DNA from 2 places in the Streptomyces sp. SJL17-4 genome. Region 2 is predicted to be linked to the other one. Evidence: riboswitches for the same ligand, from Rfam matches in the RefSeq annotation. Region 2 holds a riboswitch; the other holds the start of a gene.
What was found. Region 2 has a riboswitch for S-adenosylmethionine ahead of thrC (threonine synthase). Riboswitches for the same ligand answer to the same signal wherever they lie in the genome.
Positions count from the first base shown of each region.

Region 1 (14,189 bases), 2.3 Mb from region 2:
CGGGCAGTTCGCCTATCTGCCGCCCGAGGCCGCCGAAGAGGTCGGCATGCTGGCGCAGGCCGCCGGAGCCCTCTGGCCTCCGGTCAAGTGGCTGACGCTCTTCATGATCGTCGCCCCGACCGGCTTCCTGGCCCTTCGGTCGCCGATCCTGCTGGTCGCGCTGCCGACGCTGGCCTGGCGCTTCACGGGATCGAACCCCTTCTACTGGGGGATGGAGTTCCACTACAGCGCGGTCCTCATGCCCATCGCCTTCGCCGCCGCCGTTCACGCGGTCGCCAACGGCGTGACCCCGCGAAGGGTCGTGCCCGCCTGCGTCGTCGGCGCGGTGGCCACGAGCGTCACTCTCTTCACCCATCCCCTGCACGAGGTCGTCCTGCCACGGACCTGGAGCGACTCCGCCTACGTCAGGACCTCGGACGAGCTGCTCCAGAAGATCCCCGACGGCGCGACCGTGGCCGCGTCGAACCGCCTGGCCGCGCAGCTCGCCGACCGGGCCGCCGTCAGCGAGGTATGCCTCTTCCCCCGCTCCTTCCCCCCGAGGGAGCGACCCCAGTGGCTGATATACGACGTCGCCGACAACTCCGACCCGGAGTGCCCGACCGGCAAGGCCCTGGAGACGACGAGCCCGGAGGTCCCCGGCTACCGGGTCGTCGAGACGCGAGACGGGATAACCCTGCTCAAGGCGGCCGACGACGAGAAGACCTCCCGGTAGAGCACCCCGAGCACACCGACCACCCCGGGCACGCCGGCCACACCGACCACCCCGGGCACTCCCTGGACGGCAGGTGCCGGACCCTCACGATCGGCCGTCGGCTTCCACCGGCGGCCGATCCGCGTGCGAGGCGGCCGCGCGGCCGGGCTGCCCCTGGGCGGCGCCGAGGGTACGGCGGTACAGCAGGCCCAGGGCAGCGCACTGAGCCGCTGTCGCGAGGGCCATGGCCAGGCAGATGCCGGGCAGCCCGAGCCCCGACAGGCCGTGGGCCAGCGGCAGCTGGACGAGGACGCCGGCGCTCGTGATCCGGGCGAGGTACGGGCTCCCGCCGGTGCCCTCGAAGACCCCGGCGAGCGCGATGAACCCGCCCATGAACAGCAGATGGGGGCCGAGGCAGCGCAGGAAGAGGGCGCCCGCCTCCGCCACCTCGGGCTCGGCGCCGAAGATCCGCATGACGGGTCCCGCGCCGAGGAACAGCAGCACGGCGGAGCCCGCGCCGAGGGAGCCCCCGAGCAGCAGGGCCTGACGTCCGACGGCGCGCCGCTCGCCGAGGCCGGCGTCGAGCCGCCGCGCGAGCCCGACCGCCTGAGCGGGCGCCTGTCCGGACCCGGGACTCCGATCGGACCCGGGCCCCGCTCCGGGCCCGGCCCCCTCCGCGCTCCCGAGCAGATGGGCGCTGTGGATGGCGGCGGCCTGCCGGACGGCGTAGAACGCCATCGTCGCGACGTACATGGCCTTGGTGGCGATGCCGTAGGCGGCCATCTCGGTGACGCCGAGCCGGGCCACGACGGAGACGAGTGCGAGCGCACCCGCCATCCGGACCGCGAAGTCGACGCCCATGGGGAGGCCGGTCCCCGCCGTACGGCGCAGGGCGGCGGCGGTTCGCTCGGTGGGGCGCACCGCGCGGGCGGCCCTGAGCAGCGGGTGGCGACGGAGGACGAGCAGCCCGACGGAGAGCGCGACGACCCGGCCGGTGACGGTGGCGAGGGCGGCGCCCCGCACCCCGTACGCCTGGATGAGCAGCGGGTCGAGGACCAGGATCAGCCCGTTGGCGAGGAAGGCGAGCCGCATGGGGGTGCGGGTGTCGCCCGCGCCCTTGAGGATCCCGTCGAGGACGGTGATGGCGAAGAAGACGGCGGTGCCGGGGAGCGAGACGGCGAAGTAGGCGGTGGCCAGGGCGTGGGCGGGATGGTCCTGGCCGCCGAGCAGCAGGGCGGCGAGCGGTTCGCGCAGCAGGTACCCGGCGACGGCGACGGGCGGCACGAGCAGGGCGCAGAGGGCGGCCCCGCCGCGCACGGCGGCGCGGACGGCGGCCGGGTCGTCGGCGCCCCGGGCGCGGGCGACGAGCACGGTGGTGCCGGAGCCCGCCACGAGGACGACGCCGAGGAGCAGGTTCTCGACGTTGGTGGCGACCGCGACGGCGGCGACGGCGTCCCCGCCGAGCCGGGCGACCCAGATGACGTTGATGACGCCGGCGGCGACTCCGGCGAGGAGTTCGAGGTAGACCGGGCGAGCGAGCCGGACGAGCGTACGGCGGTGGGCGGACATGGACGAGGATCCCCCTCTTTTCGATATACCTCGATTCGAGGCACATCGAAAAGAGGTAGCATGGCGACCGGTCCCACGACAAGCACGGACGACGCACACGAAGGAGGCGCCCGGTGCTGGAGCTGTCGATCCTGGGTTTCCTGTCCGAGAAGCCCCTGCACGGCTACGAGCTGAAGGAGCGCATCCACGGCCTCAGCGGCCATGTGCGCCCCGTCAGCGACGGCGCCCTCTACCCGGCGATCACCCGCCTGGTGAAGAACGGCCTGGTGGACAGCCGTACGGAACCGGGCGCGAGCGCGGCCCCCCGCCGGACCCTCTCCCTCACCGCCGACGGACGCCGGGAGCTGCAGGCCCGGCTGCGCACCCCCAAGGACGCGGAGATCACCGACGGCCAACGCTTCTTCACCCTGCTCGCCTTCCTCGGCCACCTGCCGGATCCCGCGGACCAGGCGGCCGTCCTCCGCCGCCGCCAGGAGTTCCTGAACGCCCCGGCCAGCTTCTTCTACGAGGACGGGACCCCGGTCGTCGCCGAGCGGGAGCCGGACCTCTTCCGCCGGGGCATGCTGCGGATCGCCCGTGCGACGGGCACGGCCGAGAAGGCCTGGCTGACGGAGGCCCTGGCCGAACTGGAGGGCCGGGAGCCCCCGGCCGGCCCCTGATCCGCCGGCCGGCCCCTGCCCCACCCGAGCCGACGGGCCGGCCCCTGACCACCCGAGCCGACCGGGACAGGCCCTGACCACCCGAGGCCGACGGGACAGGCGGCCCTACCCCAGCCGCTTCCCCAGGTACTCCCGCCAGTCGGCGGTGAACTCCTCCGGGGTGGTGCCGAGCACCTCCTGGAGGGCCTTCTCCACCGCGCCCTCCCGGCCCGGGTGCGCGCCCACCGCACGGTAGAAGTCGGTCAGCTTCGGCTCGCCCCAGCGGTCCGCGATCAGCGCGCAGGCCAGCCAGCCGCCCTCGTACGCCCTGGCCAGCGCCTCCGGGTCCGCGCCGAAGGCGAAGTCGGGGTCCTCCGGGAGCCGGGCGGGCAGCTCGCCCGCCCGGACCGCGCGGCGCAGTTCGGGGGCGGCCTGGGCGGGGGTGCGGTCGGCGTCCCGGTAGGCGACCCAGTCGGCGAAGCCCTCGGAGAGCCAGACCGGGGTCGACGGGGTGGTGGCGGCGCGGGTGGCGACATGGACGGTCTCGTGGGTGAGGACGAGCTGCCGGCCGAACTCCCCGAGGACCCCGTACGCCTCCGGATTCACGATCACCCGGTCCGCGGGGGCGTCCGCGCCGCCCCGGGTCTCCCCCGTGGTGACGGCGGCGATGCCCCGGTAGGAGCTCCCCTGCGCCCCGAGGAGCTCGCCCATCCCCTCCAGCGACCCGGGGACCAGGACCACCACGTCATGGGCCCAGCCGACGGGCCAGACGGCGGAGACGACGGGAACGGCCCGGTCCGCCGCCGCGGCGATCTCCCGGAGCCGCTCGGGCTTCTGGCCGACGCCGAGGACGAGCGAACGGGCGCCCCGGACGGTCGCCACGTCGCCCTGCTCCCAGAGGTGCCGGGGCGCGCCCTGCGCCGGGCGGTCACCGGTCACGTACCAGCGTCCGTCCCGCTCGGTCAGGTCGAGGACCCGGGCGCCGGTGACGGGCCGCTTGTCGTGGCCCTCCAGCCGGTAGCCGAGGTCGGCGCGGGCGGTGACGCGGTCGGTGTCCGTGCGGTCGACCCCGGTGAGCCGGTAGGTCCAGCCGTCGACGGGAACCGTCGCGAGCCGCCGGAAGACGGTGAGGGCGGTCGGTGCGTACGAGGGGTCGACGGCGGCGAGGTAGCCGGGCTGATCGCGGTCGAGGAGCGCCCTGGCGTGCCGGTCGAGGAGCCCTTGTATCTCCCGGGCGGCCGTGTCGGCGGGCCGGTCGGCGCGCGCCCCGCAGCCGACGAGTCCCACGAGCACGAGCAACAGGGCCGTCAGGCAGGCCGTCGCCGGCCTCCGCGCTCCACACCCCTGACCTGCCACGCCTTCGATCGTACGGTCGGACCGGCGGGACGTGCTCCCGGTACGGGATTCCGGTACGGCCCCAGGTACGGGCCGGACCCGGCCGCAACCTGGCTCGGGCCGTCCGGGCCCCGTCTCAGACCCGGGTCACCGTCACGTGCGACATCATGTTCACCGGGTCGTAGCGGACCCGCGCGCCCGGGTAGGGGGCGTGGATGACCTGGCCGTTGCCAGCGTAGATCCCCACATGGCTGGCGTCGCCGCGGTACGTGACGAGGTCACCGGGCTGCGCCTGCGAGAGCGGCACCTGCCGGCCCGCGTGCCGCTGCGCGGAGGAGGTCCGCGGCAGGCTGATCCCGGCCTTCCCGTACGACCAGACCATCAGGCCCGAGCAGTCGAAGGCGGAGGGTCCGGTCGCCCCCCACACGTACGGCTTGCCGACCGCGCTGCGGGCGGCGAGCACGGCGGCGGCGGCCCGCGAGGAGCCCGGGGCGGCCTCGGGCACCGGAGGCAGCTCCTCCGCGCGTCCGCCGGTGCGCGAGGCCCGGTCGAAGTCGGCGCGCTCCTCGACGGTGAGGCTCGCGAGGACCCGGCGGGCCTCGGCGAGCTTGCGCTCGACGACGCGCTTGTGACGGGCGACCTCGGCCCGGCTGCGCTCCAGCTCGACCAGGGCCGTACGGGCCTCGGACCGCTTCTGGTTCAGCCGGCGCTGCTCCCGCTGGAGTTCTCCGAGCGCGGCGCCCTGGCGGGCGGTGATCCGGTCGAGCGCGGAGGCCCGGTCGAGGTAGCTGTCCGGGTCGGAGGAGAGCAGCAGGGCGAGGGCGGGGTCGATGCCGCCGGAGCGGTACTGGGCGCCGGCGACCGAACCGAGCGCGCCCCGCATGTGGTTGATGCGCTCCTGGCCCCGGGCGAGGCTGTCCTGGGCCTGGGAGACCGTCCGGCGCAGCGCGTCCGCCTTCTCGTCCGCCCGGTTGTAGCCCTCGGTGGCCTTCTCGGCCTCCTCGAAGAGGCGGTCCACCGTGGCACGGGTGGCCGCAGGTCCGGCCCCGGGGTCGGCGCTCGCGGGGACGGCCCCGAGGGTCGCCGCCGCGGTGGCCGCGGCGGCGGTGAGGACGGTGACCCTGGCGGGTCGGCGGTGGGACGCCACGAATCGCGCTCCGTTCGGCTCGACGCAGACTGGCGCGGCAGACAGTAGCCGCTGATCACTCCGCGTCCAACGAAGGCGATGGGCACACAAAGTGACGCCCCGCCGGAGATCACAAGGTCACCGGCGGGGCGTCAGGTCAGCTCGCGTCGCGGCGAACCACCCGATTGGGCGGTACGGCTGCGCGGGTCGCGTCGCGGCGGATCAGCCGCCGATGCGGACACCGAACTGGAAGGAGCCCAGGGTGTTCATGGACTCGTAGCGGACGTTGACGCCCGAGTAGGGGGCGTGCAGGACCGTGTTGTTGCCCGCGTACAGGCCCACGTGCGACAGGCCGTTGAAGAAGACCAGGTCGCCCGGCTTGAGCTGGCTGCGGCCGATCTTCGTGCCGTCGTTCTGCTGGGTGTACGTGGTGCGCGTGAGGTTGACGCCGGCCTTGCCGTAGGCCCACATCGTCAGACCGGAGCAGTCGTACGCGTTGGGGCCCTCGGCGCCGGAGACGTACGGCTTGCCGATCTGGGTGGCGGCGGCGCTGAGCGCGGCGGCGCCGAATCCGGACGCGGGGGCCTCGTTGCCGAGGTCGATGCGCTCGCCGGCGGCGCGGCTGGCGCGCTGCTCCTTCTTCCGCTCCTCCTCGGCCAGCTTGGCCTTCTCGGCGGCGGTGAGGGTGTTGAGGAGCTTCTGGGCCTCGGCCAGCTTGCCCTGGAACTTCTTCTTCTTCTCGCCGAGCGTCTTGCGGACGTCCTCGAGGTCGCCGAGCTTCGTGGTGGCCTCGGCGCGCTGCTGCGCGAGGCTGCGCTGCTTGGACTGGATCGAGGTGAGGACGTCGGCCTGCTGGGCGCTCAGCTGGTCGATCGCGGACGCCTTGTCGAGGTACGTGTCCGGGTCGGCGGAGAGGAAGAGCTGGAGCGCCGGGTCGATGCCGCCGGAGCGGTACTGGGCGCTGGCGACCGAACCGATCTGGTCGCGCAGGGTGTTGAGCTCCTGCTGGCCCCGGGCCACCTTGTCCTGGAGGTTGCCGATCTCCTCCTGCAGCTTGCCGCGGCGCTCGTCGGCGAGGTTGTACTGCTCCGTGGCCTCCTCGGCCTCGTGGTGCAGCTTGTCGACCTTCGACTTGACCTCGTCGATCGTGGGCTTGGCGGGGGCCGCCTGGGCGCCCGTCTGGGCGGTGAGCGCTACGGCGGCGGCCGCGGTCGCGGTGAGTACGGTCACACGCATGCGGCTCGGCTGCTTGGGTCGACGGTGGGACGCCACGAAGGCGAGCTCCTTCTTCCTCAGAGCCGCCCAACCGGTAAGGGGCGGGCGGTTCCTCCGCCGCCACCCCGGATGGGTGATCAACCGCGCGAAGGTTCGAGCCCCGACCCTAGTGACCAACTTGTGATCAGTTCAAATCCCACTGGCAAAAATATCGCTCACGGACCACTTAATTTACACAGACCGCACAGGCAGTGATGGGCACTTGACGGTCCGCCCTCCAGAATTCGGGCATAAGACCCAGGAGTTGCGATGTGCTGTGATGTGCTCCGATGTGTCGCGATGCGTCAGGAGAGCCGCGAAAGCCGCTTCAGCAGCAAGGCGGACGCCACGGGGCGCGCCCCGGCCTTCGCCACCCCGTCGGCCACCTCGCGGTCGGTGGAGACCACCACGACCGGCCGGCCCGGCGGCTCCGCCCGTACCAGCTGACGGATCAACTCGTCGGCGGTCACACCGGGCTTGGAGAACAGCACCCGCACCCCGCGCGGCGGCGCGAGGAGCACCGGGGCCGCCAGCTCCGCCCCGTCGAAGACACAGGTGACCTCGGCGCCCGAGCGGGCCGCGAGGGCCGACAGGCTGCCGAGCAGCCGCAGCCGCTGCTTCTCCAACGGCATCGTGGGATAGCCGGTCTTGGTGACGTTGTAGCCGTCGACGACCAGATGGGCCTGCGGGAGCGCGAGGAGCTGGTCGAGCAGCGCCGGGTCGGTCTCGGAGAGCGCCCGCGCCGCGATGTCCTTCGGGGACATCCGGCCCGGCTCCACCGCGTCCACGGTGTCCGCCGGGTGCACCGACACGGGAGGCAGCGCGAGTTCGCGGCGCAGCCCCTGGGCGGCGTCGAGCACGGTGTCGAGCAGCAGCCGCAGTCGCATGTCCTCGACCGAGCGCCCCTCACGGGCGGTCCTGCGGCTCGCCTCCAGGGCCGCCTCGACCTCGCCGAGCCGGGCCTTGAGCCGCCGGCTCTCGCTCTCGGCGGACGACACCTGGGCCGCCGCCTCGGCCTTCGCCGCGTCGATCTCACCCTGGACGCGGCGCAGCGCCGCCTCGCCGCGCTTCACATCGCTCTGGGCACTGCGCAGCTTGCGGTGAAGCGATTCCGCTTCCTTCCGGGCCGTCTCCAGGTCGCGCCGCAGCTGCTCGGTCTCGTCCCGGGAGCGGTCCCTCGCGGCGGCGAGCTCCTCGCGCAGCCGCTCCAGCTCGCGCCGGCCCGCCTCGTCGGCCCGCTCGGCGTCGACGCGCAGCGCCTCCTCGCCCGCGGCGGCCACGAGCTTGACCCAGCCCGGCGGGCGCAGCACATAGGCGGCGGCCGCCACGTCGACGGGGTCGGCGGCGGCGGGCGGGGTGCCGGTCTCGACGGCTCCGGCCAGTTCGGGCTGGCCCTGCTTGAAGCGCTCGCCGATCCGCTGCCGGAACAGGGGGTCGCTCTCCAGGGCCGCCGCCATGGCGTTCCCGGCGAACTTGGCGCGCCGGGTCGCGGTGAACCGGGCGTACTGCCGCAGAGGTGCGGGCAGCTCCGCGACGGTCAGCCCGCCGAAGGCGTCGGCGACCAGCGCGACGACCCGCCGCCGTACGCCTTCCGGCAGTGGGTGGTCGAGCGTCTCGGCAGCGTCACCTGCCGCGCCGGCCGGCTCTCCACCGTGCGCGGGCTGCTCCACGATCCGTCACCCCTATGTCGTCCGCGCCGTCCCTCAGGAGGCGGCGCCCGGCCTGTCCACCAGCTCGATCTGGTCCACCGCGTTGCACCAGCGGCAGCGGACCGACTCGATGGTCTCACTGACCACCTGCCGCTCCTCGACCGTCGGGTCGCCCGCGAGGTCCAGATGGACGTACTCCACGACCTTGGAGGAGCGCGTCACGTCGAAGCGGGTCAGATTGCCGCAGAGCGTGCAGCGCCACCGGGTGTCGGCGGTCGGCAGGGGAACCGTCGTCATCGTGCCGTCCTTCTTCCTGTTGCGTGGTACCAGGTGCGGGAGCCGCGGTGCGCCGTCGAACTGCGGTCGTACTGCCCGTTACCCTACGGCCTCGCCGGTACGCGGGGGCACGGCGAGGCACTCTGTCCAGTTCGGCCCCGGTACGCCATGATCTGTCCATGATCGACTGGCGAGGTGCGGTCCGTGCTGTCCGCGCTGTTATGGGGGCCTGGCGCGGCGCCCTCGGTGGCCCCACGGTGACGTACGGACTGATCGCCGCCTGCTGTCTGCTCTTCGTGATCGGCCCGGTCTCCGGTCTCAACCCGGTGTACGGCACGGCGGACGAGCTCCTCGCCGCGCAGGGCGTGTACTTCCGGCGCTGGGGTGTCGTCCCCGCCGAGCTGATGAGCGGCGACTCCCGCGCCCTGCTCACCCCGCTCACCGCGCTCTTCGTCCACGGCAGCTGGCTCCACCTGCTGGGAAACATGCTGTTCCTGTACGTCTTCGGGGCGATGGCCGAGGAGCGCATGGGTCCCGTCGGGTTCGCCCTCTTCTACCTGGGCACGGGCTACCTCGCGCTGGTGGGGTACGCGGTGGCGCACGCGAACAGCGAGCAGACCCTGGTCGGGGCGTCCGGGGCGATCTCCGGGGTGCTCGGGGCCTTTCTCTTCCTCTTCCCGCGCTCCCGGGTCACCAGTCTCTTCCCGTTCCTCTTCTTCCTGCCGCTGCGCTTCCCGGCCTGGATCGTGCTGATCTTCTGGTTCGTGCTCCAGTGGCTGGCCGCCCGAGCCGCCGGCGCCGGTCCCGGCGTCGCCTATCTGGCCCATGTGGTGGGCTTCTCCCTCGGCTTCCTCTACGCCTGGGGGCGCTACCGGGGTGGGGATAGAGTGAAAGCCCAAACCGCGGCGACCGAGGGAGAAAGCCAGCCGTGATCACCGCGATCGTGCTCATCAAGACCAGCGTGGACCGCATCCCCGAGATCGCCGAGTCGATCGCCGCGCTCGACAGCGTCAGCGAGGTCTTCTCGGTGACCGGCACCTACGACCTCATCGCCATGGTCCGCGTGCCCCGTCACGACGACCTGGCGGACGTGATCCCCGGCAGCATCAGCAAGATCCCGGGCGTCGAGGCCACGGACACGCATGTCGCCTTCCGTACGTACTCCCAGCACGATCTGGAGGCGGCCTTCGCCATCGGTCTGGAGTCCTGAGACTCGTTCACGGCAAGGATGAAGGGGGCTTCCCGACCGGGAGGCCCCCTTCACCCGTACGAGTGAGTGCTCAGCCGCGGTCCGGGACGCAGCGGCCGTCCTCGGTACGGTAGTTCCACTGCGCGCCGTCGCGGACGAGTTCCTTCACGGCGCCGACGAACCGCTCCACGTGCTCGTCCGGCGTCCCCGCGCCGAAGCTCACCCGGATGGCGTTGAGCGACCTCTCGCCGGGGGCAGCCTCGGGGGCGCCGCACTCGCCCGGGTCCTGCGGGTCGCTGCCGAGCAGCGTGCGGACCAGCGGGTGGGCGCAGAAGAGACCGTCACGGACGCCGATGCCGTACTCGGCGGAGAGCGCGGCGGCGAAGTGGGAGCTGTTCCAGCCCTCCACGACGAAGGAGATGACGCCGACGCGGGGCGCCTCGTCGCCGAACAGCGAGAGCACCTTGACCTCGGGCACCTCGACGAGGCCCGCGCGGACCGTGTCGATCAGGTGCTGCTCGCGGGCGACCAGCTGGTCGAAGCCCGCCTCGGTGAGCGCCTTGCAGGCGGAGGCGATGGAGTAGACGCCGATGACGTTCGGGGAGCCGGCCTCGTGCCGGGCCGCGGTGGTGTGCCACTCCACGTCCACACCACCGTCGGCCCGACGGGCCACCTTGCGGGAGGCGCCGCCGCCCGCGAGGTAGGGCTCGGAGTCCTGCAGCCAGTCGGCGCGGCCGGCGAGGACGCCGGAGCCGAAGGGCGCGTACAGCTTGTGCCCGGAGAAGGCGATCCAGTCCACGTCGAGCTCCTGGACGGAGACCGGGTGGTGGGGCGCGAGCTGGGCGGCGTCGAGCACGATCCGGGCGCCGTGCGCGTGCGCGGCGGCGGCGAGCTCCTTCACGGGCCACAGCTCACCGGTGACGTTGGAGGCGCCGGTGACGCAGACCAGCGCGGGGCCGTAAGGGTCGCGGTCGGCGAGGGCGCGCTCCAGGGTCGCGACGGCCTGCTCGGGGGTGCGCGGGGCGTTGAGGTAGGTGACCCGGGCGTCCCGCCACGGGAGGAGCGAGGCGTGGTGCTCGGTCTCGAAGACGAAGACCTGGCAGTCGGCCGGGAGGGTGGCGGCGAGCAGGTTGAGGGAGTCGGTGGTGGAGCGGGTGAAGACGACCTGGTCGCCGGGGCGGCAGTCGAGGAACTCGGCGACGGTGGCGCGGCTGTTCTCGAAGAGGTCGGTGGAGAGCTGGGAGAGGTACCCGGCGCCGCGGTGGACGCTGCCGTAGTAGGGGGCGTAGGCGGCGACGTCGTCCCAGACCCGCTGGAGGGCCGGCGCGCTGGCCGCGTAGTCGAGCGCCGCGTAGGTCACCTCGCCGCCGGTGACGAGCGGGACGGTGACGTCCCGGCCGAGCACGGGGAGCGGGGCGGCGCAGCAGGGGTCGGCGGCCTCGGCGACGGCGGACTCGGCGACAGCGGTGGTGGGGGCGGCAGGGCGTGCGGACATGGCGGTATCTCCCGGCGGGCGGTGCGGAATGGCTTCGGTGATCCCGTACGCGGCCGGACACGGCGGGGTACGGGTGATGCCTCGGAAGACACGGGTGCACGGGTGACGGGTGCACGGGGGAAACTCAGAGGTACACGGGGTACGCGGAAGTGACCCTGATCCGATGATCCGAGGGTGAAGAAGGGGCGTACTCGCCCTATCGCATTCGCTTGCTCACGGAAAAAGCTCCTCGAGAGACCAGGACCCCTGGTGTTCGAGGGGTCCGCGCTTGCCGTAGACCTCGCTGCCTACGGCCTGGTCATCACCCGGGGCACCCCGCCACGGACGGAGGGTTGCCGGACAGCAAGCCGGGGCCAAAACGCTGTCACTCGTGACCTGTAGAGCATCCTGCCACATGATCGACGAAGTGCAAGACCCCGGTCCGCATGGTGGACCGGGGTCATGTGTCGGGACGACCGTCACGCGTTGCTGGCGGCGATCCAGCGTTCCAGGGCCCGGCGGGCCTCGCCGGAGTCGATCGCCTCGGCGGCCTTCTCCATGCCGGCCCGGATCTGCTCCGCCAGGGTGCCCTCGCCCGGCGTGAGCGCGGTCAGCGCCGCCGCCGAGTTGAGCAGCACCGCGTCCCGTACCGGACCGGTCTCCCCCGCGAGCAGTCGGCGGGCGACATCGGCGTTGTACGAGGCGTCCGCACCGCGCAGGGCCTCCACCGGTACGAGGTCGATGCCGACGTCCCGGGGGTCGAAGGCCTCCTCCCGCACCGCGCCGTCGCGGACCACCCAGACCCGCGAGGTGGCGGTGGTGGTCAACTCGTCCAGCCCGTCGTCGCCGCGGAAGACGAGGGCGGAGGAGCCGCGCTCGGCGAGCACCCCGGCCATGATCGGCGCCATCCGGGCATCGGCGACACCGGTGGCCTGGGCCTTGACCCGGGCCGGGTTGGTGAGCGGACCGAGGAAGTTGAAGGTGGTCCGGATGCCGAGTTCCTTGCGGGCGGCGGCGACATGACGCAGCGCGGGGTGGAACTTCACCGCGAAGCAGAAGGTGATCCCGGCCTCCTCGGCGACCTCGGCGACCCGCCGCGGGGTCAGCTGGAGGTTGACGCCGAGCTTCTCCAGGACGTCGGAGGCGCCGGAGGCGGAGGACGCGGCCCGGTTGCCGTGCTTGACGACCTTCGCGCCGGTGCCGGCGACGACGATCGCGGACATGGTGGAGATGTTGACGGTCTTGGCGCCGTCGCCGCCGGTGCCGACGATGTCGACGGACGGGCCGGGCACCTCGATCGTGTTCGCGTGCTCGTACATGGTGCGGACGAGGCCGGTGATCTCGTCGACCGTCTCGCCCTTGGCGCGCAGGGCGACCGCGAAGCCGGCGATCTGGGCGTCGGTGGCCTCGCCGCGCAGGATCCGGTCCATCGCCCAGGCGGTGTCCTCGGCGCTCTGGTCGCGGCCGGTCAGCAGACCTTCCAGGACGACGGGCCAGGAGCGGCCCGCCGACGTAGGTCCTCCAGCGGGGGTCGCAGCGCTCATGGCAGCTCCTGGTCAGTCCGTAACGGCTAGGGCTCCACCCTATCGACCCCCGGGGACGGCAAAGAGCCCCGTCCAACGAATGGACGGGGCTCTCACCGTGGCGACTTGTCGAAAGTCAGGAGTTCAGATGATCAGTGGTGGCCGTGGCCGCTCTGGATCTCCTTGTACTCCTCGACCGTGGGCTTGGCGATCTGGCTGTCGTCGCCGTAGTAGCCCTTGTTGAGCTTGACCCGGAGCTTCTCCATGCGCCCGATCTTGCGCTCCACGCCGTTCTCGTCGACGGCCGGCGGAAGCTCCGCCGCGTCGTACTGCTCGTGCGCGGTGAGGCGGTGCAGCTCGCCCTGGCTGAGCGGCTCGTGGATCTCGACGAACTCACCGTGCGGCAGGCGCTTGATGATGCCGGACTCGCGACCGTGCAGCACCTTGTCCTTGTCGCGGCGCTGGAGGCCGAGGCAGATCCGCTTGGTGACGATGAACGCGATGACCGGGCCGACGAAGAAGAAGATCCGCACGAACCAGGTGATCGAGTTGAGCGACAGGTGGAAGTGGGTCGCCCAGAGGTCGTTTCCACCACCCACGAGCATGATCATGTACGCGGTGATCCAGGCGACACCGAAGCCGGTGCGCGTCGGAGCGTTGCGCGGGCGCTGCGCGATGTGGTGCTCGCGCTTGTCGCCGGTGATCCACGACTCGATGAACGGGTAGACCGCGATCGCCGCGAGGACCGCCGGGAAGATCGCCAGCGGGATCATCACGCCCAGGACCAGCGTGTGGCCCCAGAGGTTGATCTCCCAGCCCGGCATGACACGGATCAGACCCTCGGCGAAGCCCATGTACCAGTCGGGCTGGGCGCCGGTGGACACCTGGTCCGGCCGGTACGGGCCGAGCGCCCAGATCGGGTTGATCGAGGCGATCGCCGAGATGACCGCGATGACACCGAAGACCAGGAAGAAGAAGCCTCCGGCCTTGGCCATGTAGACCGGCAGCAGCGGCATGCCCACGACGTTCTTGTTCGTACGGCCGGGGCCCTCGAACTGCGTGTGCTTGTGGAAGAACACCAGGATGAGGTGGGCCACCACGAGGCCGAGCATGATGCCGGGCAGCAGCAGGACGTGGGCCGAGTAGAACCGGGCCACGAAGTCGCCGCCGGGGAACTCCCCGCCGAACAGGAACATCGACAGGTACGTGCCGACGACCGGCACGGACAGGATCGCGCCCTGCATGAAGCGGACACCGGTGCCGGAGAGCAGGTCGTCCGGGAGCGAGTAACCGGTGAAGCCGGTGAACATGCCCAGGAAGAACAGCAGGAAGCCGAACAGCCAGTTGATCTCACGCGGCTTGCGGAACGCGCCCGTGAAGAACACGCGCATCATGTGCACGAACATGCCGGCGAGGAAGATCAGCGCCGCCCAGTGGTGGATCTGCCGGATGAGCAGACCACCGC
Region 1 covers NZ_CP104578.1:6,264,779-6,278,967, reverse strand. Annotated here, with positions in the region: gene N5875_RS28210 (DUF2079 domain-containing protein) at 1-712, shown strand, start outside; gene N5875_RS28205 (MATE family efflux transporter) at 797-2,260, opposite strand; gene N5875_RS28200 (PadR family transcriptional regulator) at 2,374-2,919, shown strand; gene N5875_RS28195 (hypothetical protein) at 3,025-4,254, opposite strand; gene N5875_RS28190 (NlpC/P60 family protein) at 4,370-5,380, opposite strand; gene N5875_RS28185 (NlpC/P60 family protein) at 5,582-6,631, opposite strand; gene N5875_RS28180 (NYN domain-containing protein) at 6,919-8,283, opposite strand; gene N5875_RS28175 (hypothetical protein) at 8,317-8,559, opposite strand; gene N5875_RS28170 (rhomboid family intramembrane serine protease) at 8,718-9,470, shown strand; gene N5875_RS28165 (Lrp/AsnC ligand binding domain-containing protein) at 9,467-9,748, shown strand; gene N5875_RS28160 (aminotransferase class V-fold PLP-dependent enzyme) at 9,819-11,222, opposite strand; SAM riboswitch class IV at 11,482-11,598, opposite strand; gene trpD (anthranilate phosphoribosyltransferase) at 11,681-12,745, opposite strand; gene N5875_RS28150 (cytochrome bc complex cytochrome b subunit) at 12,877-14,189, opposite strand, start outside.
Region 1: linked by a shared signal. The riboswitch ahead of N5875_RS28160 (aminotransferase class V-fold PLP-dependent enzyme) and the one ahead of thrC (threonine synthase) in region 2 are both predicted to bind S-adenosylmethionine.

Region 2 (14,189 bases):
CGAGCACGTACGAGACAGGGCCCCGGTTGGATGCCACGAGCACAGATGCCATGGGGCGAACCTAGCCCGTCCCGTAAACGCTCAAACGTACGTATACGAGACGGGCGTATCCGGCCACCGTGAGTGAGCGGCGATCAGTTCTCGCGGCGCCGTGCCGCCGCCGGGTCAGGTCTCTCGGCGTCCGCGCATCGCCGCCTTCGCCACGACGCCCGTCGCCGCGAGGGCGAGTCCCAGGGCGCCGAGGAGCCACAGACGCTCGCCGTTGCCGCCGGTCTCGGCCATCGAGCCGCCGCCGTTCCCGTGCGGTCCCGGGGCCGGGGCCGGGGGCTCCGGAAGGGTCGGGAAGGTCGGGGAGGGCGGCTCGGACGGCGCCGGGGGTGTGGGGGTGGGGTCCGTCGGCGTCGGGGTCGGATCCACCGGGGTGGGGGAGGGGTCCGTCGGCGTCGGCGTCGGCGTCGGCGTCGGCTTCGGCGTCGGCTTCGGCTTTTCGAGTTCTGGGGTCACCCCGCAGGCCGGGTCCGCGCTGCCGTCTCCGCAGTTGGAGCGGGGGGTCTCCACCTTCACGCTGTTGCGGAGCCTCCCGTCGCCCGTCGGCGGGTTCTTGATCTTCACCGAGTAGGTGACGGTCGCCGTCTTCCCGGCCGGGATGGTCCCCACGTACCCGATCTTCGGTGCCGTGTACGTCGCCCTGCCCAGGTCCGTCTTCACGTCGCCGTTGTAGTCGGCGTCGTCGAGGTTCCCGGTCAGGTCGTCGCTGAACGTGGCGTTCGGGTAGTCGAGCGTGCTGATGTTCTTCGCGGTGATCTTGTAGGTGAGCGTGTCGCCCGGCTTCACCGTGCGCGGGCTCGCCGTCTTGGTGATCTCCAGGTCGGGGACCGGGACGGAGAAGGCGAGTCCGGACGGCACGTAGGTGTCGCCGTTCGTGGCGAAGGTCAGGTCCGCCGAGGTCGCGCCCTGCGGGACGGCCCCGTCCGGGATGTCGAAGGCCTTGGCGTCGATGCTCAGGTTGTTCACCAGCTTGGGATCGACGGCGCCGTCGTCCTCGCTGATGAAGAAGTTGTCGGTGTTCCCCGTGTGGGACTCGGTGACGTTCTTGCCGTCGACGAGGAACTTGTCACCCGGGGTGTTCCAGTCGCCCTCGTACGCGGTGACGCTCGCCCGTGCCGTGCCGCCGCTCCGGTAGAAGCCGTCCACGGTGATCGTGGTCGCGGGGGAGGTCGAGCGCTGGAGGACGTGCCCGCCGTACACGTGGACGTTGCGGCGCTCGGGGGCCTTCACCGGGTCCGGGCCGGGGAACTTGTGGACCACAGTCAGCGACCAACCCGCCACGCAGCCCTTGCCGTTGGGCGCCCAGATGTTGCCGACCGCCACCTGCGCGTCCGTCCCCGACGTGCCCGCGAAGGCGGCCGTCACGTCCGACTCGCCCGTGTAGTAGTGCGGGCCGTTGGTGTCGGCCGGGTCGGCGACCATGCTGTCGATCGACACCGGAGTCGCGGCGCCCGCGCCCACCTTGATCACCGGGGCGGTCGTCGTGGGGTCGCCGGGCGAGCGCTCGACATCCGCGCCGGAGATGTCGCAGCGCTTCAGCTGCGCCCCGCTCGGCCCCTTGTACGTGCCGTCGTTGCCGCCCCAGAAGAGCCGGGCGTACGCCACCTCCGCGCCCGCCGGGATCTTCACATGGCCGGTGCTGGAGCCGTAGTCGCCTCCGGTGCCGCCCGTGTCGATCCGCCGCATCACGAAGGTGTTGTTGTTGTCCGTGCCCTGGCCGCTCGCCGAGGTCGCACAGCGGGCGGCCAGGTCGGCGGGGGCGGTCGGGCAGCCCATGACCGTGTTGCCGATGGTCGTGAAGTCGCCGTACAGCGACTCGTCGTACCGCTTGCCGAAGGGCTCGACCACGTCCGCCGCGGCCGGGCCCGCCGCGGTGAACACGAGCGAGCCGGCCGCCAGTCCGGCCGCCGTGACGGCCGCGAGCCCCCTGCCCAGGTGATGTTGTCTGAAGCGCATAAAAGGGCAATGTAGGCAAAACAGATCATCATCGGGCGTTACGCCACGCGGTCGGTTCGGGCGGCCGGGCCCCGTGGTCGGTTCGGGCGGTCAGGCCACGCGGCGGCGCGCGTACTCCACGATGTCGGCCATCGGCGGCCGCTCCTCCGTGTCCACCGCGTACGTCCGCGGCTCGAAGCCCTTCTCGCCCCGCTCGAACTGCGTCAGCCGCGGCCGCACCAGATGCCCCCGCGACAACCGCAGCTGCGCCGTCCGGTAGATCGCCGCCGCCATCCGGCCCAGCGCGAGACCGTCCTGGTGCCGGTGCTTGCGCACCCCCACGTCCACCTGCGCGAGCGCGTCCAGGCCCACCGTGTGCAGGGCGTCCACGAGCAGGCCGAGCTCCACCCCGTAACCGACCGGGAAGGGGAGCCGTTCGAGGAGGGAGCGACGCGCCGCGTACTCGCCGCCCAGCGGCTGTACGAAACCGGCCAGCTGCGGCCAGTGCAGATTGAGGAGCGGGCGGGCCACGAGCTCCGTCACCCGGCCCCCTTGACCAGGAGTGTCTCCGAACGGGCGGTCGTACATCGCCTTTACGAAGTCCACGTCCGGGTCGGTCAGCAGCGGGCCCACGATCCCCGACACGAAGTCCGCCGAGAAGTCCCGCAGGTCCGCGTCGATGAAGCACACGACGTCCCCGGTGGTCACCATCAGCGACCGCCACAGGACCTCGCCCTTGCCCGGCACGGCCGGTATCCGGGGGAGTATCGCGTCCCGTGCGACCACCCGCGCCCCGGCGGCCGCCGCCACCTCCGCCGTACGGTCCGTGGAGCCCGAGTCGATCACCACCAGCTCGTCGACGAGCGGCACCGCCTCCGTCATCAGCTCGCGCCGGATCACCGCGACGATGTCACCCACCGTCGCCTCCTCGTTCAGCGCCGGCAGGACGACGCTGACCTTCGTGTTCCGCTTGGCGGCGAGGATCCGCTCCAACGGCCGGTCCGCCACGGACCAGGACCGCCGGTCCAGCCAGCGCTCCACCTCTTCCAGCACGTGATCTCCATCTCGCGGTTCGGACGGCCGGTCCAAGCGTCCGGGCCTTCGGTTACAGTCTTGAACAACGCGGATGCCCGATGCACGTCGGGGTGCCGCCCGCGCCGGAGCGCAGGAACGAAAGTTCACCGCGCTTCACAATCGAATACCGCTCATCCAGAGGGGCAGAGGGAAACGGCCCGTTGAAGCCCCGGCAACCCTCCAGTCGGTTACTCGTCCTCCAGCGAGGCTCCCGGCTAGGGAAGGTGCCAAATCCGTCTCATGGCGAAAAATTCGTCATGGGAAAGATGAGGAGAAAGGGCCTCGCCTCCATGGCTGTACAGACTGTTACCCCCGCCACTTCGGTCGACCTCGGTCCCGCGTCCGGGCTTTCCTGTCGCGAATGCGGTGAATTCTTCCCGCTCGGCCCGATCTTCGCCTGCGAACTCTGTTTCGGACCGCTCGAAGTCGCGTACGACCTCCCCACCGGTGACCCCGAGGCACTGCGCAAGCAGATCGAGGCCGGCCCCGCCAACATCTGGCGCTACGCCCCGCTGCTGCCCGTCCCCGCCGACGTCGCCGACAAGCCGAACCTGAACCCGGGCTGGACCAAGCTCGTCCAGGCCGACAACCTCGCCCGCGAGATCGGCGTCGCCCCCGGCAAGCTCTTCGTCAAGGACGACTCCGGCAACCCGACCCACTCCTTCAAGGACCGGGTCGTCGCCCAGGCCATCGAGGCCGCCCGCGCCTTCGGCTTCACCACCCTCTCCTGCTCCTCCACGGGCAACCTGGCCGGCGCCGTCGGCGCCGCCGCCGCCCGCGCCGGCTTCCGCTCCTGTGTGTTCATCCCGCACGACCTGGAGCAGGGCAAGGTCGTCATGGCCGGGGTCTACGGCGGTGACCTCGTCGCCATCGAGGGCAACTACGACGACGTCAACCGCTTCTGCTCCGAGCTCATCGGCGACCCGCTGGGCGAGGGCTGGGGCTTCGTCAACGTCAACCTCCGCCCGTACTACGGCGAGGGCTCGAAGACGCTGGCGTACGAGATCTGCGAACAGCTCGGCTGGGTCATCCCCGACCAGCTCGTCATCCCGATCGCCTCCGGCTCCCAGCTCACGAAGATCGACAAGGGTCTCCAGGAGCTCATCAAGCTGGGCCTCGTCGAGGACAAGCCGTACAAGATCTTCGGCGCCCAGGCCGAGGGCTGCTCCCCGGTGTCGGTGGCCTTCAAGGCCGGCCACGACGTCGTACGGCCCCAGAAGCCGAACACGATCGCCAAGTCGCTGGCGATCGGCAACCCGGCCGACGGCCCGTACGTCCTCGACATCGCCCGCCGGACGGGTGGCGCGGTGGAGGACGTCGACGACGAGCAGGTCGTGGACGCGATCAAGCTCCTCGCGCAGACCGAGGGCATCTTCGCCGAGACCGCGGGCGGCGTGACCGTCGGCGTCGCGAAGAAGCTCGTCGAGAACGGGCTGATCGACCCGAACCTCACCACCGTCGTCCTCAACACCGGCGACGGCCTCAAGACCCTGGACGCGGTGGCCGACACCTCTCAGGCGACCGTCACCATCCGCCCGAGCCTGGACGCGTTCCGCGACGCCGGCCTGGCCCACTGAAGACCGCTGGACCGCTGAAAGGTTACGAAGACATGGCCGTGAACGTCCGCATCCCCACCATCCTCCGCACCTACACGGGCGGTCGGTCCGAGGTCCAGGCCGAGGGCACGACCCTCGCCGAGGTCATCGCGGACCTGGAGAAGAACCACACGGGCATCGCCGCCCGCGTCCTGGACGACCAGGGCAAGCTGCGCCGCTTCGTCAACGTCTACGTGAACGACGACGACGTGCGCTTCGAGCAGGGCCTGGAGACGGCCACCCCGGCCGGCGCCGGCGTCTCGATCATCCCGGCCGTCGCCGGAGGCTGACCCGTATCGCTTGTCCCGTCTTTCTTGAATTGCCCCTTCCGCGCCATAAAGCGGAAGGGGCAATTCTGCATGGTTGAGCGCGGTAGAGTTGGGGAAGTCCCCTCCGCTGCCCATGCCGGGCGCATATGAGAATGCGTCCCCGCACGACAAGAAGCAGCCAAAGTGCGTGCGCGTTGTGTACCTTCTGCACGCTTTGCCGGGCCCGACTTGCCCCGTAATTCAAGGGATTCTCCCCAATTCGCCTTTCCGTGGCGCCCAGAATTCTCGCTCGATTGACCTGTTGCAGAGGGCAGTTGGGCAGATACATTCAGCCGCGGTCGACGCGTTCCGGCGCAGGGTCTGACCCGGGTTCCGCGAAGTGCGGGTCCCGCGCAAGGGCCAGTAATAGGGGAGTTAGGCATGGCTCAGGGCACCGTCAAGTGGTTCAACGCGGAGAAGGGCTACGGCTTCATCGCGGTCGACGGTGGTGCGGATGTTTTCGTCCACTACAGCGCGATCCAGATGGATGGCTACCGCAGCCTCGAAGAGGGACAGCGAGTCGAGTTCGAGATCTCGCAGGGCCAGAAGGGTCCGCAGGCGGACATGGTCAAGCTCGCCGTCTGAGCGCGGCGCGATCGGCCACCGACGCAACGCCGTCGAGGGGCCCGCATCCCTGAGGGGAAGCGGGCCCCTCACGCGTTCCCGGACCCTCGTCCGTACGTCCCGATCGTCGAGAGTCGCTTGCCCCCTCCCGTCGCCCGACCACCGCCCCTCATCGACGTTCCTTCGGAACGGCTTGCACTCTCATAGGGCGAGTGCTAATCATTGGCGTTAGCACTCGGCAGGTGAGAGTGCTACGAGGATCGGGCAGACGAGGCCGCCGGCCGGGTGGGGCAAGGAACCACGCGGAGTTGCGGAGGCCGTCCGTCGCGGGCGTCGGCGCGGTCCTGGAGCGTTATCCACCCCATGTCCGGGAGGACCACTTCACATGGCCAAGATCATCGCGTTCGACGAGGAGGCCCGGCGCGGTCTCGAGCGCGGCATGAACCAGCTCGCTGACGCCGTCAAGGTCACCCTCGGCCCCAAGGGTCGCAACGTCGTCCTCGAGAAGAAGTGGGGCGCCCCCACGATCACCAACGATGGTGTCTCCATCGCCAAGGAGATCGAGCTCGAGGACCCGTACGAGAAGATCGGCGCCGAGCTGGTCAAGGAAGTCGCCAAGAAGACGGACGACGTCGCCGGCGACGGTACGACCACCGCCACCGTTCTCGCCCAGGCGCTCGTCCGCGAGGGCCTGCGCAACGTGGCCGCCGGTGCCAACCCGATGGCCCTCAAGCGTGGTATCGAGAAGGCCGTCGAGGCCGTCTCCGGCGCCCTGCTCGAGCAGGCGAAGGATGTCGAGACCAAGGAGCAGATCGCTTCCACGGCCTCCATCTCCGCCGCCGACACCCAGATCGGCGAGCTCATCGCCGAGGCGATGGACAAGGTCGGCAAGGAAGGCGTCATCACCGTCGAGGAGTCCCAGACCTTCGGTCTGGAGCTGGAGCTCACCGAGGGTATGCGCTTCGACAAGGGCTACATCTCGGCGTACTTCGCCACCGACATGGAGCGCATGGAGTCGTCGCTCGACGACCCGTACCTCCTCATCGTCAACTCCAAGATCTCCTCGGTGAAGGACCTGCTCCCGCTCCTGGAGAAGGTCATGCAGTCGGGCAAGCCGCTGCTGATCATCGCCGAGGACGTCGAGGGCGAGGCCCTGTCGACCCTGGTCGTCAACAAGATCCGCGGCACCTTCAAGTCCGTCGCGGTCAAGGCCCCGGGCTTCGGCGACCGTCGCAAGGCCATGCTGAACGACATCGCCATCCTCACCGGCGGCACGGTCATCTCCGAGGAGGTCGGCCTGAAGCTGGAGAACGCGGGCCTCGACCTGCTGGGCCGCGCCCGCAAGGTCGTCATCACCAAGGACGAGACCACCATCGTCGACGGTGCCGGTGACAGCGAGCAGGTCGCCGGTCGCGTGAACCAGATCCGCGCCGAGATCGAGAACAGCGACTCGGACTACGACCGCGAGAAGCTCCAGGAGCGCCTCGCGAAGCTGGCCGGCGGCGTGGCCGTCATCAAGGCCGGTGCCGCGACCGAGGTCGAGCTCAAGGAGCGCAAGCACCGCATCGAGGACGCCGTTCGCAACGCGAAGGCGGCCGTCGAGGAGGGCATCGTCGCCGGTGGCGGCGTGGCCCTGCTCCAGGCTTCCTCGGTCTTCGAGAAGCTCGAGGCGGACCTGGCGGGCGACGAGGCCACCGGTGCCAACATCGTCAAGCTGGCGCTTGAGGCCCCGCTGAAGCAGATCGCGGTCAACGCCGGCCTCGAGGGCGGCGTCGTGGCGGAGAAGGTCCGCAACCTGCCCGTCGGCCACGGCCTGAACGCCGCGACCAACGAGTACGTCGACCTCATCGCCGAGGGCATCATCGACCCGGCGAAGGTCACGCGCTCCGCGCTGCAGAACGCCGCGTCGATCGCCGCGCTGTTCCTCACCACCGAGGCCGTCATCGCCGACAAGCCGGAGAAGGCGTCCGCGCCGGCCGGCGGCGGCATGCCGGGCGGTGACATGGACTTCTGATCCTTCGGGATCGGTGGTTCATCGCGGAACGCGGAACGCGGGACGCAAGAACGGACCGAGGGCGGCACCCCCACCAGGGGGTGCCGCCCTCGGGCGTTTCACAGCGGTCGATCAGCCGGTAGGTCGGCCGGTCGACCAGCCGACCAGCCGGTCAGCCGGTCAGTAGATCAGCGCACGTCGAGGTAGTCGGCCCAGGAGAACGGCGACGTGAAGTGCGTGGCGTCGCCGTAGTACCGGAGACGCCAGGTCCCGTCCACGGTCGCCTTCGCCCTGAGCGAGATCCTGCCGTTGGCGGCCGGGCGGCCGGTGGCGACCTGACGCCAGGTCGTCGAACCCTTCGCCTGGAACTGCAGGGCCACGGACCCGCTCCCGAACGTCCGCCAGGCGCGGTTCGTGTAGTGCTGGAGCGTGCCCGTCATGGTGACGTACGCGCCCTTGCGGACCGGCTCGGGACCGGCGTTCGCTCCGGTGATCCGGGTCTCGGTGCGGACGAGGCGGAAGGTGTTGCTCACGGCCTCGGCGAGGACGTCCGTCGCCGGGTGCCGCAGCCGGTACCAGCCGCCGCGGCTGCCGGCCCTGACGACGGTGTCGTAGTAGTCGTCCGCCTTGGCGGAGCCGATCTGCCGCCAGCCGGTCCGGCCGTCGGCCGAGACCTCCAGGAGGAGCGGCTGCGCGCTGACGGAGGCCTCGGGGTCGTAGGTGGCGCGCAGCTTCCCGGTCGCCGTCACCTTCGCGTCGGCCGACAGTGTGCGGGAGCGGAGGAGGACCCGTGCCTCCTGCGGCATCGCGAGCCGGCCGCCCACCGTGGCGGTGCCGAAGCTCTGGTACGGGTCGACCGGGGCGGCCGCCCAGCCGTCGATGCGCAGCCCGGGGAGGGACGGGATCCGTGTGGTGAACCGGCCGTCGGCGTCGGTCGTGACGACCTTGGCGAACGTGGGGTGGAGGTAGCTGCCCGAGGTCGGGCCGATCCGGAGCTGCTGGCCGGCCAGGGGCGCGCCGCCGTTCTTCGGGTCGGTCATCCGGCCGGTGACGGTGGCCTGCTGTCCGGGGAGGACCCGTACGCGGTCGGTGGTGGCCTTCACGGTCACGGTGTGCGGGCGCCAGGTGTAGAGGGTGCGGGTCCAGACGGCGCTGCCGTGGACCTCGTCGCTGTCCTCGGTGTAGGCGACCCGGAACTCGTCGCCCGGCCTGACGTCCGTGTACGCCTCGCCGGTGAAGGCGCCCGTCCCGTCGGTGACGGGGGACTGGACCGGGCTCGCCGGGGGTGTCGTCCGCTGGACGTCGATCGTCCGGCCGGTGATCGGCACGATGTCGCCGGAGCCGGGCTGGACACCGGTCAGGGTGCCGCTGGGGACCGTGGTGCGGTCGTCCCAGCCGGGGGCGGAGAAGGCGAACTCCAGCTGCGGCCTGAGCGTGAAGTCGAGGACGCCGGCGTCGGTGCGGGTGCGGGTGTTGCCGCGCGAGTCGGTGGCCGTGATGTCGATGGCGTACCGGCCGAGGGTGGGCATCGTGCCGCCGTCCTCGGTCAGCTTCAGCGGCGCCTGGCCCAGGCCGAAGCGGCCCTTGTCCCACTCGTACGCGGGGAGCGAGGGGATCTCGACGACGGTGTCGCCCTTGCGGAGCGTCGCGGAGACCTTGGTGATGGTGACACCGGGGGTGTCGGTCCAGGCGGACACGCCGAAGATGCCGCGCTGGTGGCTCTCGGTGACGGCGGGGCCGATGCCGAGGGGGGAGGGGGTGGGGGTGTCGGCGGCGGCCGGGGCCGGGGTGGCGAGGGCGCCGCCCGTGCCGAGGAGGACCGCGGCGAGGGCCGTGGCGAGGGTTCTCGGCACTGCGGTGGTGAGGGTTCTCGGCACGGCCGTGGTGAGGCGTCTCGGCACGGCCGTGGCGAGCGGGGCGGCGGTGGTCCGCCGGAGGTCAGCGCGCATCGATGTACTTCGCCTTCGTCTCGCTGTAGAAGTAGCCGTTCGCGGACTGCTTCACCAACGCCCAGGAACCGTCGCCGTAGTTGGTGGCGCGGAAGCTGAACTTTCCGTTGCTGCCGGTGGTGACGTTCCGGGTCACCCAGTACCACTGGGTGTCGCCCTTGGGCTTGAACACGAGCGTGACCTTGGCGCCCTTGAGGGGCTTCCAGACGCCGCCGGTCCGCTGCTGGAGGGTGCCGGAGACAGTCATCTTGGCGTCCACGTACGGCCGGGAGGGCGTGATGGCGAAAGCGGAGAACCGGGTCGGGACGCGGCCGAGCCGGACGCTGCCGGTGGTCCTGGCGACCATGTGGTCGTTCTCGGCGTGGTGCAGCCGGTAGAGCGCGTTGACGTAGCCGCCGGACGAGACGTCGAACGGGCAGTAGCCGGCGGTGCCGCCGCTCGCCCTGGCGCCGGAGAGGTTCCGCCACGTGCGGCCGTTGTCCAGGGAGGCCTGGAGGGTGACGGTCTGCTCCCCGCACCACGCCTGGGTCGTCATCCGGCCGGTGCCGCGGACCCGGCCGTACTCGTCGAGGGTGATGCGCCAGTTGGTGAACGAGAAGGGCTGGGGGACGGCGATGTTCCCCTCGTCGTACGCGCGGGACTGGTAGTACACCGACGGCGCGAGGGAGGTGAACACCTGCGTCGCGTGCGTGGCGCGCGCCCCGTACGAGAAGGTGCCGTTCGCCGCCGAGACGCCGCTGCCCATGCGCCCGTGGACCGCCAGGTCGAAGGACGGCTTCTGGCTGGTGGTGATGAGCGGCGCGCCCGCGTACGGCTTCCAGCCGTCCGGGGTCAGCCGCTCGACGCGGCCGGCGACGGTGACGTTCGTGTGCTGCGCGACGCGGTACTTGTTCAGCTTGGCCGCGATCCGGTACGTGGTCTTCTCGACGCCGACCTCGGGGACGGGCGCGGCGGCGGCGGGCACGGTGTCGGCGACCGGGGTGACGACGGTCGCGGTGCCGCGGTTGATCGCGGCGTTCGGGGTGAACGGCAGCGAGAAGGCGCCGTCGGCGCCGGTGGTCGCCGTGCCCGTCAGCTCCTTCCAGGTGTCGGAGACGGTGCTGAGGCTGACCTTGACCCTGGTGCCGGCACGGGCGGGCGTCACGGTGCCGGTGACCGGGTCCCAGGTCGTGGCCTTGCCGGAGAGGACGACCGTCCGGGCGGTGAGGCTGGTGGTCTTCCGGTCGAAGGAGAGCTGCGAGACGCCGGTGTGCAGCTTGTGGGCGTACGTGCCGCCGGTCCACCTCTGGACGGTGCCGCCGGGCAGCCGGTACTCGACGCGGACCGGATAGCTGCCGTACGGGGTGCCCTCGGGCAGCCGCAGCGCGGTGTCGGTGACGTAGCCGTAGGGCCGGCCGGTGTCCGTGTTCCCGTCCTGCCAGCTCAGGGCGTCGGTCGAGGCGAGGGCGGCGGCGTCGGGCGCGGTGGAGGCCAGGACACTGACCTGGATCCACAGCGGGCGGCCGGCGATCTGGACGCCGAACTTGGCGTCGTCGGTGGTGAAGGTGGCGGACACGTCGGCCGCGTAGGCGGTCGGGGCGTGGACGAGGGCGGGCACGGTGACGCCCGCCGAGAGAACGAAAACGGCAGCGGCACGCACGAGGGCGTGCGGAAGCCGGCGCGTAGTGCGCGGCAAAGGGGACCCCCCACAGGTCTGAAGTCGGCGGCTGCGTCATGGTCGGGACGGCCGCGTGGCAGAACTTTAGCGCTCATGCGTTGAACATGTTCACTTGGTTTGCGCGCGGGCTGGACGTGCTGGGCCGGGGCGGCGGGGCGATCCTGGAAGAGCCACTGGAAGAGCCACTGGAGCGGCTTCTTTCGGAAGGGAACGGACCATGGTCACCCTCCTGACGACCCCGGCCGACCGCGAGCTGGTCATCACCCGCACCTTCGACGCCCCGCCGGCCAGGGTCTGGGAGGCGTGGACGGTCCCGGCGCACGTACGGGAGTGGTACGGGGTGTCCGGACTGACCACGACGGTCGTCGACATCGATCTGCGGGTGGGCGGCGCGTGGCGCTGGGGCCAGACCGCCCCGGACGGACAGCAGATCGTCTTCTCCGGCAGGTACGAGGACGTCGTCCCGGCCGAGCGGCTCGACTACACGGAGGTCTTCGAGCAGATGCCGGACGGGGACCCGGTCCGCGTCACGCTCACCTTCGACGCGACTCCGGACGGCGGTACGGCCCTGACCAGCACGTCCTTCTGGCCGTCGAACGAGATCAGGGACCAGGCGCTGGCGGCGGGCATGGAGGCGGGAGTACGGGAGCAGTACGACCGGCTCGCGCAGCACCTGACGTCGATGTGAGGGCCTTGTCCGGCCCTATCCGCAGCGGGTGAGCGCCTGCGCGATCGGCTCACCGGTGCGGCGGGCGCGGACCAGGCCGGCCTTGACCTCGGAGAGGGTGCGGGGGCGGTAACCGGGCCCGCCGAAGCAGCAGTTCTTGTGGAACCGGATTCCGGCATGGAGGACGACCGACAGTGCCCGCCAGCCCGAGACGTCCCGGCGGCGGGGCGGCGCGAAGGCGGACCCGACGTGGATGAGGGCGCGCGCACAGCGCGGACACCGCCGCTCGCGCGAGGTGTCGTACGGCTGCTTGTACGAGGCGCGGCACGGCAGGCAGACGTACGAGGTCTTGGCGTGGCCCATGGGGCGAGGGTAGGGGGCCGGGGTCCCGACCCCCACCGAATTACGGTCGCCGGGGCCCCGGCCCCCCATCGGATTACGGGCGTCGGAAGAGTGCCGTCCAGAGGAAGGCTTCGCCGAAGGTGGGGGCGTCGGCCGGCTCGTCGCGCATGCGACGGACCTCGACGTCGGTCAGGTCGGCGAAGATGCCGCACAACGAGGCGTCCGTATAGGCGAGTCCGCCGTCCAGCCTGCCCTTCCGGTAGAAGTCGGCGTCGGGCAGTTCGGAGCCCATGCCGCCCTCCCCGGCGGCGAACGCGGTGAGTGCGAAGTGCCCGCCGGGCGCGAGGACGCGGTCCAGGAGCGCGAGGTAGCTGATGCGGCGGTGCGGCGGCAGGTGGTGGAAGCAGCCGGAGTCGTAGACGAGGTCGTACGGCCCGTCGAGGACGGTCCCGGGTGCGAAGGCGTCGCCGCACACGAATCGGATTCCGGTGGCCCCGGTCTCGCGGGCCCGTTCCCCGGCCCAGCGGATCGCGGTGGCGGAGAGGTCGACGGCGTCCACCTCGTAGCCGAGCGACGCGAGGTACAGGCTGTTCCGTCCGGGCCCGCAGCCGAGGTCGAGGGCCCGCCCGCCCCCGGCCGGGAGCAGCCCCCGCTCGACGTACGAGACGAGGTTCTCGTCGGGCTTGGCGACGAAGAACGGCACGGGCTTGTCCCGGTCGGCGTAGAACCCGTCCCACCAGTCGGCCCCGCCACCGGACCACCGGTCGGCATCGGGCGCGAAGAGCCCGTCGAGCAGGTTCAGGACGTCGTCGACGGTGCGGATGTTGCGGTCGTTCAGACCCATGTGGATCTCCCCTCCGAGTCCCTCAAGGCTAGGGGGAGTTGGGGTGAAAGGCCAGGTCAGAGCCTATGCGGGGAGGGGTTGTGTGGCGCAATGACGGCCCCTTGGGGCGGTGTTGGAGCTGGGGGTGGCGCGGGGCGGCCGGGCCTCCGGAAGAGGGCTTTCAGGGCCGGGAAGGCGGCCTCCCGGCCGCCGCCGAGGGCACTTCCTCGGCCGATTTCCGAAGCGCTCCCACGCGGTGGCGCCTACGGCTTGAGCCGCAGTTGTCGGTGGGGAGGAAAGGCGCCAATCTGGCAGTTGCCCCGGGCGTACGCCGGGCCGAAAGCCCTCGGGTGTGAACCCGGTCGTAACGGCCCGTACCGGACGTTCGTGTCACACGGCACTGTCCGGTACGCGCCGCGCATGATTGGCCGGACTCCTCAGTTGTCCCCAAGACGGGCCACCGCTAGGGCCATTGGCGGGCCGGGGCCCCGCTCCCCATCATCGTCCGGGGTGCGCCGCACCAGCCATCGGTGAGGCCTTCGAGGAGGCCTTCGGTGAGGTCTTCGGGGAGGCAACGACCGTGCAGACGACCGACGTCCTGGTGGTGGGGAACGGGTGACCGTCTACACAGGTCACCGCCTTGCCGCACTCATCGCCGACCGCACCGGGCAGCCCGCCCTCGCCCACGACGCCGACGTCGTCGGCCGCGTGCTGCCGCTCAGGGTCGGCTCCCACGCCGCCGACGAACTCATCGACTGGTCGCGCGCCCCCGACGACCCCCTCTACCGGCTCCTCGTGCCCCACCGCGACCTGCTCGCCCCCGCGGACTTCGCCGCCGTCGAGCAGACGCTGCGGAACGGCGACCGGGACCGACTACGGCTCGTCGTCGACGGCCTGCGCGAACGGCTCGACCCCCACCCGGGCGGCCGGGACTGCGGGGAACTCCGCCACCCGTACCCGGAGACGCTGCTCGTCCTCCCCGACCAGGACCCCCGCCGGGGCCGGACCTGCCCCACCCACTGTGCATCCTGCTTCCGCTGGCCCCGCTACACCGGCGACCCCGCGCGCGAGCGGGCGCTTGGTGGGCCCGGGGCGCTCTCCGCCCACCTCGCCGGGCACCCGGAGATCACCGACGTCGTCCTCGGCGGCGAGGACCCCCTGCTCATGCGGGCCGAGCTGCTCGATCCGTACGTCACCGCGCTCCTCGACCGGCCGCGCATACGGACGGTCCGCA
Region 2 covers NZ_CP104578.1:3,959,233-3,973,421, reverse strand. Annotated here, with positions in the region: gene N5875_RS17620 (trehalose-6-phosphate synthase) at 1-52, opposite strand, end outside; gene N5875_RS17615 (hypothetical protein) at 166-2,004, opposite strand; gene N5875_RS17610 (glucosyl-3-phosphoglycerate synthase) at 2,095-3,036, opposite strand; SAM riboswitch class I at 3,186-3,330, shown strand; gene thrC (threonine synthase) at 3,324-4,634, shown strand; gene N5875_RS17600 (MoaD/ThiS family protein) at 4,667-4,942, shown strand; gene N5875_RS17595 (cold-shock protein) at 5,342-5,545, shown strand; gene groL (chaperonin GroEL) at 5,910-7,538, shown strand; gene N5875_RS17585 (hypothetical protein) at 7,706-9,466, opposite strand; gene N5875_RS17580 (hypothetical protein) at 9,456-11,105, opposite strand; gene N5875_RS17575 (SRPBCC domain-containing protein) at 11,341-11,811, shown strand; gene N5875_RS17570 (deoxyxylulose-5-phosphate synthase) at 11,827-12,153, opposite strand; gene N5875_RS17565 (class I SAM-dependent methyltransferase) at 12,227-12,976, opposite strand; gene N5875_RS17560 (lysine 2,3-aminomutase) at 13,571-14,189, shown strand, end outside.